Regions from separate parts of the Paenibacillus azoreducens genome, predicted to be linked through region 2. Evidence: a T-box and tRNA genes for the amino acid it is inferred to sense, from the RefSeq annotation. Region 2 holds a T-box; the other holds one or more tRNA genes.

Region 1 (3,413 bases), 520 kb from region 2:
GGATGTGCAGCTCTCGAAAGACGGTCGGATGGTGCTGATTCACGATGAAACGCTCGACAGAACGACTAGCGGAACCGGCTGGGTAAAGGATCACACTTTAGAGGAATTGAAGCATCTGGATGCAGGAAGCAAATTCGATCCGGTTTTTCAAGGGGAACAGATCCCGCTGCTTGACGAACTGTTGGAGTTGACCAAAGAGAGCGGTACGATCATCAATATCGAGTTGAAAAATGGAACCGTTATGTATGAAGGGCTTGAAGAAAAGGTGATCGAACTTGTCAGAGCTTATCATATGAGCGAAAGGGTCATCATCTCCAGTTTTAACCATTATTCCCTATCTTACTGCAAAAAGCTTGCGCCGGAGATTCGCACAGGCATCCTTTACATGGAAGGCCTCTATGAGCCTTGGGAATACGCCAAAACGTTGCAGGCGGATGCGCTGCATGCCTATCATCGCGCGGTGCTTCCGGAGTTTGTCGCAAAGGCCAAATCTTCAGGCAAAGCATATCATCCATTTACCGTAAATGACTGCGAAGAGATGGAAAGATTGCTGCAGGCGGGCGTAGACGGAATCATTACCGATTATCCGGACCGGCTCGCCGCGCTGCTGGCGGCAAAAGTATAAGGGGAAATAAAACGACCGGGGCCTTGAAGCCCCGGTTTGTTTTGCATTTAGAAGGCAGATTTAGCGTGAAACGCCCCGGCCCTCACCTTTTTTGCCTGATATCTCAGGAAGGAAAGAGAATTCTGCTGTAGCGATTGTCCTCTTTCAGAGTACGCAGGTAGATGTTGTTACGAATGTTGCGCATCTCTCTTTTTGCGTTCATTCGCTTCTTTTGAAAACTCATCCAGTATCTCTTCGATCATGGTGGTGGAGGAAGGATTTTCAGTTTCCGGATCAGGAATCGGACTCAAACCAGGGAATCTTTCCTCTTCATGTCTTTGATGCTTGTCCATCGTTACGCCTTCCTTTTCGCATTGTTTTCATATAGGTTGGTCCAAGGATTGGTTTCCTATGCGGCAGCGGATTCCTATGCATATGATAAACGGGGAGGGGTAAAGCATGACGACTGTTTTTGAACAAAAAAAAACGCTGCATAAGCAGCGGTCTAATTGACATTATTTGATTGTAATCAGGCGCGAAACATGGCTCACTTCATCCATAGGAATCCAGAAATGGCCAAGGGAAGTGCGCATTTTTAATTTTTCCGGATCATTGGATGGCTCCGGAATGCCGGTGAGGGTACTGCCGTCCATGCTTTTGACAAATACATAATGCCCGCGTTTGATAGCAAGTTCAATTTCTTTATCCATGTGACTATTCTCCTGTGTTAAAAGACTATGGAATCATTTGATAATCTTATCATACGGGAAAAGTTGCCTGTTTTAAAGTCGTTTTTAATATTTCTTGAGAAAATAGGCCTAAAATATGGCGAATAATTCATGATACGCGTGATCTGATCATACTATTTAACAAATTAAGCTTGTGTTATACTGGAAACAAAGGGAATATTTTGGGAGTGTTAAGCGGGTGTTAAACTACGATAAGGGGTTGAGAGATAGATTAGCTGCATCTATTATGAATCATTTAATTATAAAAGAAAAGAAGCCTTTCTATAAAAGGCTTCCCGGAGATGATCTGCAGTGGGCTCGAACCACTGACCCCCACCCTGTCAAGATGGTGCTCTCCCAGCTGAGCTAGCAGATCGTATGAATGATGCAAAAGATACTTTTTATATTATCAGCGGAAAGTAAAAGTGTCAATATTTTTTTGCGTCAGCAGCGAATACATAACAAAGATCCGGGAAAAATAGTGGGGATGTCCAGATTCCAGCGATTGGAATTTGGAAAAGGGGTATAGATAAATAGGTCAGTAAACCGACTTAAAGGAGTGGCATAACATGCCGAAAAAATGGCTTGGAGTTTTGGGCTGCTGCCTCATCGCTTTGCTGGCAGGTTGCTCAGAGAGTCAGTCCAACGCAAATAACGGTTCAACCTCCCCGGTCATGAACGATGTCTACAACAAGTCAGTTTCGGGTGACGTATATTCCAAAGGACAAATTTCACCCCCATAAAAGTTATAAACAAAAGAGAGCCAGCGGAATGCTGACTCTCTTATTCTTCGTCCCACTTGCGGGAGTATCCCTTCTTCGTTACATAAACGAAAGAGTAGATTAATCCGGCAGCCAGAACGGCACAAATCGCGATCGTTGCACCCATGCTCATCTTGTGTTCGGTTGACCCCTCTCCGAAATGATAACTTAACTATACATCAAAATCTTTTTTATGTATAATAATTCAATCGTGTTTTACGGGCACTCACCATCAGATCCGAGGTTTGAACGAGAAAGCGAGGTACTTTATCATGGCTGCTGAAATCATTAATGTAACGACACCGGAGCAACTGCAGCATGCGCTGACAATCCGGAAAGAGGTTTTTGTTAAGGAGCAAAATGTTCCTGAAGATCTTGAAATCGACGAGTTTGACATCATTAGCGATAATGTGCACCATGTGTTGGTGCAGGATGAGGACGGGGAATACGTCGCCACCGGGCGGCTCATTTATTATAACAACGATACTGCGAAAATGCAGCGAATTGCCGTACTGAAGGATTATCGCCAAAGCGGGTACGGACGGATTTTGCTGCTGGCTTTGGAGAACCGCGCCCGTGAACTGGGGCTTACCCATTCGATTTTGGATGCGCAATGCCAAGCGGAGCATTTTTATGCAAAGCAGGAATATGAAACGATATCCAAAGAGCCTTTTGATGATGCCGGCATTCCCCATGTCCGGATGAAAAAGAAGCTGTAGAAGGAATAACGCCAGTTTTGTCAGGGAATGCTAACTTTTAGTCCCGGGTGACGGGCATCTCACCTGACAAAGGAGCGATATGACGATGGGAATGGCAGGACGCGAACAATTTATCGCAGTGCAAAAAAACGGGGACGGGGATTTAACCGCATTTAAAACTTCAACGGGCCGCGTGCTTAACTACGAACAGGCTCTGCAGGAAGTTAATGCCGGAGCGATTGCCGGCGTCAACATCTTCAAAGGCAGGGACGGTGGCATGTATATCCGCGGGGATGCGGACGGAGATCCTTCCAATAATTTGGATAATCTGCCCCGTTTTGAATAAAAAATACCGGAGGTAAGCATGTTTCATGCCTGCCGCCGGTATTTTTTTTGTAAATCCTCTTACAGCTTATAAATGCGTCCTTGCTCCATAAAGGTCATGCCTTCCGTCTGATCGAGATATTCATCTTTATTGTCCCCGTAATGCATCAAGTAGATCATGCCCCGAATCTCCTCCGGCAGGCGTTTCAGTTCATCCAGCGTGGTGTGGACTTCCCCATGCCCTTCGAGCTGGCATTCATGCAAGATCATTTTGCAGCCGCGTTTCTCGGTGAGATGT
Region 2 (3,413 bases):
ACGTTTCCGTTCAGCGCCTTCCAGCATGAATCGGTACCGCAGGAAGAAACTCAGGATGAGCGGGAAATGAGGGTTGCCCTCGGCAGCAAAAAGGAAAGGAAAGAAAGCGAGAAGGACGCCATTGGTTTTTCCTCGCTCCTCTCTTCAAGCCGCTCCCTGAAAGAACAGGAGCAGCAGGCGCTGCCGGAAGAGGCCCCGAAAGAGGAAGCTGAACGCGAATCGGCGGGAAATGACGATATTCAGTGGCAAAACCTGTTTCTTGGAAGCAATTCCGAAAAAAATCAATTCCGCAAGGTACGACTGTGCATCGTGCAGCGCGAGGAAACGCTTGAAACGATTGCGAGCCGCTATCAGATTACCGCCCGCGAGATACTGCTGTATAACCGTTTGGCGGAGCAGACTGTTGAGGAAGGACAGATCTTGTACATTCCGTAATACACTGATTGCAAGGAGAGCGCTGGTGCCAGTATCGGAACCGGCGCCCTTTTTTTGTGCCAATCGAAAAAAAGGTTTGGGGTCCCCGCAAAGTAATCGGAATAAGCTTCGAAGGCTGCACGTCACTTTGTGGGGTTGTTAAAAAGGTTTGTGGTCCCCGCAAAGTAATCGGAATGAGCTTCGAAGGCTATACGTCACTCAGCACTTTTGCTTCGCAAAAGCCCTCCTCTGCAAGAGGCGTCGTACTTCCTTCCGATACTCTTTGTGGAGTTATTTTGGCTGGTATCCCGGAACCACGGTTTAAGATTGGCGCATATGTTAATAATAAATTCCAAAGAGCGGCTAGGGCCGCGAAGCTTAAGCCCTATGTTGACTAAAGCCTTGAACCAAGTTATGATGTTTATATATTTTGTCAAGAACGATGATCGGGAATAGTAGGATGACATGCCCTTCAGAGAGTGGAATTGCTGCGCTGTGAGATTCCGCAGGATGCTGTTTCAACCGAAGTCGCCCGGGAGTTGTCTGCTTGATCCCGTTTTACGGCGGGTTAGAGCTGGCCGGCTGCAGCCGTTATCTGCATGAAGTGTCGCGTACAATTAAGGTCACTGCCCCAGAAGGGCAGCTTGCCGCTTGCTACCCAAGCGTATTTGCCCTGTTATAACGCGAAACAAAGGTGGTACCGCGAAAGAACAGCCTTTCGTCCTTTGAGGACGAAAGGCTTTTTTGTCTTTGACCAAGGTTTTTTGTCAAACCCTGAAAAAAGATGATTTTGTAATGGAGGAGTGCAAGTATGACGGAACAGGACAACAAATTAACGACGGAGATGCCAACGACATATGATCCGAAGGCGGCCGAAGAGAAATGGTACAAATACTGGATCGACGGCGAGTTTTTCAAGGCGGGACAGCGTAAGGACGCGGAGCCTTACACGATCGTTATCCCGCCGCCGAACGTAACGGGAATGCTGCACATCGGGCATGCGCTCGATTTTACGCTGCAGGATATCCTGATCCGCACCAAGCGGATGCAAGGGTACGATGCGTTATGGCTTCCGGGTTCGGACCATGCGGGCATCGCCACGCAAACGAAAGTGGAGCAGAAGCTTCGTGAAGAAGGGATCTCCCGCTATGACCTGGGCCGCGAGAAGTTCGTGGATAAGGTATGGGAGTGGAAGGAGAAATACGCGGAAACCATTCATGATCAATGGGCGAAAATGGGCTTTTCTCTCGATTATTCGCGAGAACGGTTTACGCTGGATGAAGGGCTGTCCAAGGCGGTGCGCGAAGTTTTTGTTAAGCTGCACCAAAAAGGGCTCATCTACCGCGGCAAACGTATTATCAACTGGGATCCGGCTGCCCGTACGGCGTTGTCCGATATCGAGGTTGAATACAAAGAAGTTCAAGGACATCTGTATCATCTCTCCTATCCGCTGAAGGATGGTAGCGGACATATCACGGTTGCGACCACACGTCCGGAAACGATGCTGGGCGATACCGCGGTTGCCGTTCACCCGAAAGACGAACGCTATAAAGATATGATCGGAAAAATGCTCGTGCTGCCGATTGTTGGGCGCGAAATTCCGATTATTGCCGACGAATACGTCGACAAAGAATTCGGAAGCGGGGCTGTGAAGATTACGCCTGCGCATGATCCGAACGACTTTGAGGTAGGACTGCGCCATGATCTCCCGCAAATTACCGTGATGGATGAGACCGGCACGATGAATGAGCATGCTGGCAAATACGAGGGGCTCGACCGCAGCGATTGCCGCAAGCAAATTGTTAAGGACCTGAAGGAGCAAGGCGTTCTGATTCGGATTGAAGACCATCTGCACCAGGTGGGACACAGCGAGCGCACAGGCGCAGTTGTAGAACCTTATCTGTCCACGCAGTGGTTCGTCAAAATGCAGCCGCTGGCTGAAGCAGCGATTGCCGCTCAGAAAGCGGGCAAAGGCGTCAACTTCGTGCCTGAACGCTTCGAAAAAACGTATTTGAATTGGATCGAAAACGTACGCGACTGGTGTATTTCCCGTCAGCTCTGGTGGGGACACCGCATTCCGGCATGGTATTGCGAATCCTGCGGGGAGATTCATGTTGCCCAAGATGAGGTAACGAAATGCTCCAAATGCGGTTCGGCCGAACTTCATCAGGACGAAGACGTGCTGGATACATGGTTCAGCTCCGGATTGTGGCCGTTCTCGACGCTTGGCTGGCCTGACCAAACCGAAGATTTGAAACGTTATTATCCGACGGATGTGCTTGTGACCGGATATGACATCATTTATTTCTGGGTTGCGCGGATGATTTTTACCGCTCTTGAGTTTACCGGGGAAATTCCATTCAAGGATGTTCTGATGCATGGCTTGGTACGCGATCCGGAAGGCAAAAAGATGTCGAAGTCGCTTGGCAACGGGGTCGATCCGCTCGATGTTATCGAGAAATACGGTGCGGACGCGATGCGCTATATGATTTCAACCAGCAGCACGCCCGGGCAGGATCTGCGTTTCCGCTGGGAGCGGGTAGAGCAGGCCCGGAATTTTGCTAACAAAATTTGGAATGCTTCGCGTTTTGCGCTCATGAATCTCGAAGGATTCGCATATGACGACATTGACATAAGCGGTGAACTGAGCACGGCTGACCGCTGGATTCTGCACCGACTGAACGAAACTTCCCGCGACATTACGCGTCTAATAGATGCCTATGAATTTGGGGAAACCGGTCGTTTGCTTTATAACTTCATCTGGGATGATCTTTGCGACTGGTATATCGAGTTTTCAAAACTGTCGCTGTACGGGGAAGACGAAGCGGCGAAGAAAACGACGAAATCGGTACTTGCTTATGTGCTTGACCGCACACTGCGCATGATCCATCCGTTTATGCCGTTTATCTCCGAGGAGATTTGGCAGCATCTTCCGCATCAGGGCGAGACGATCACGCTGGCCGCTTGGCCTACGTATGATCCGGCTCTTGAAAATGCCG

The links. The T-box of region 2 lies ahead of L6442_RS08235 (valine--tRNA ligase). A T-box ahead of a tRNA ligase gene usually reads a tRNA of that ligase, here a tRNA-Val.
Region 1: it encodes a tRNA-Val, which carries the amino acid that the T-box ahead of L6442_RS08235 (valine--tRNA ligase) is inferred to sense. The anticodon was not compared.

Annotation. Positions count from the first base shown of each region.
Region 1 covers NZ_AP025343.1:2,448,449-2,451,861, forward strand. Annotated here, with positions in the region: gene L6442_RS10420 (glycerophosphodiester phosphodiesterase) at 1-625, shown strand, start outside; gene L6442_RS10425 (hypothetical protein) at 793-957, opposite strand; gene L6442_RS10430 (hypothetical protein) at 1,120-1,314, opposite strand; tRNA gene L6442_RS10435 (tRNA-Val) at 1,636-1,708, opposite strand; gene L6442_RS10440 (hypothetical protein) at 1,902-2,075, shown strand; gene L6442_RS10445 (GNAT family N-acetyltransferase) at 2,366-2,812, shown strand; gene L6442_RS10450 (DUF3892 domain-containing protein) at 2,904-3,137, shown strand; gene L6442_RS10455 (MBL fold metallo-hydrolase) at 3,197-3,413, opposite strand, start outside.
Region 2 covers NZ_AP025343.1:1,930,544-1,933,956, forward strand. Annotated here, with positions in the region: gene L6442_RS08230 (LysM peptidoglycan-binding domain-containing protein) at 1-435, shown strand, start outside; T-box leader at 848-1,143, shown strand; gene L6442_RS08235 (valine--tRNA ligase) at 1,226-3,413, shown strand, end outside.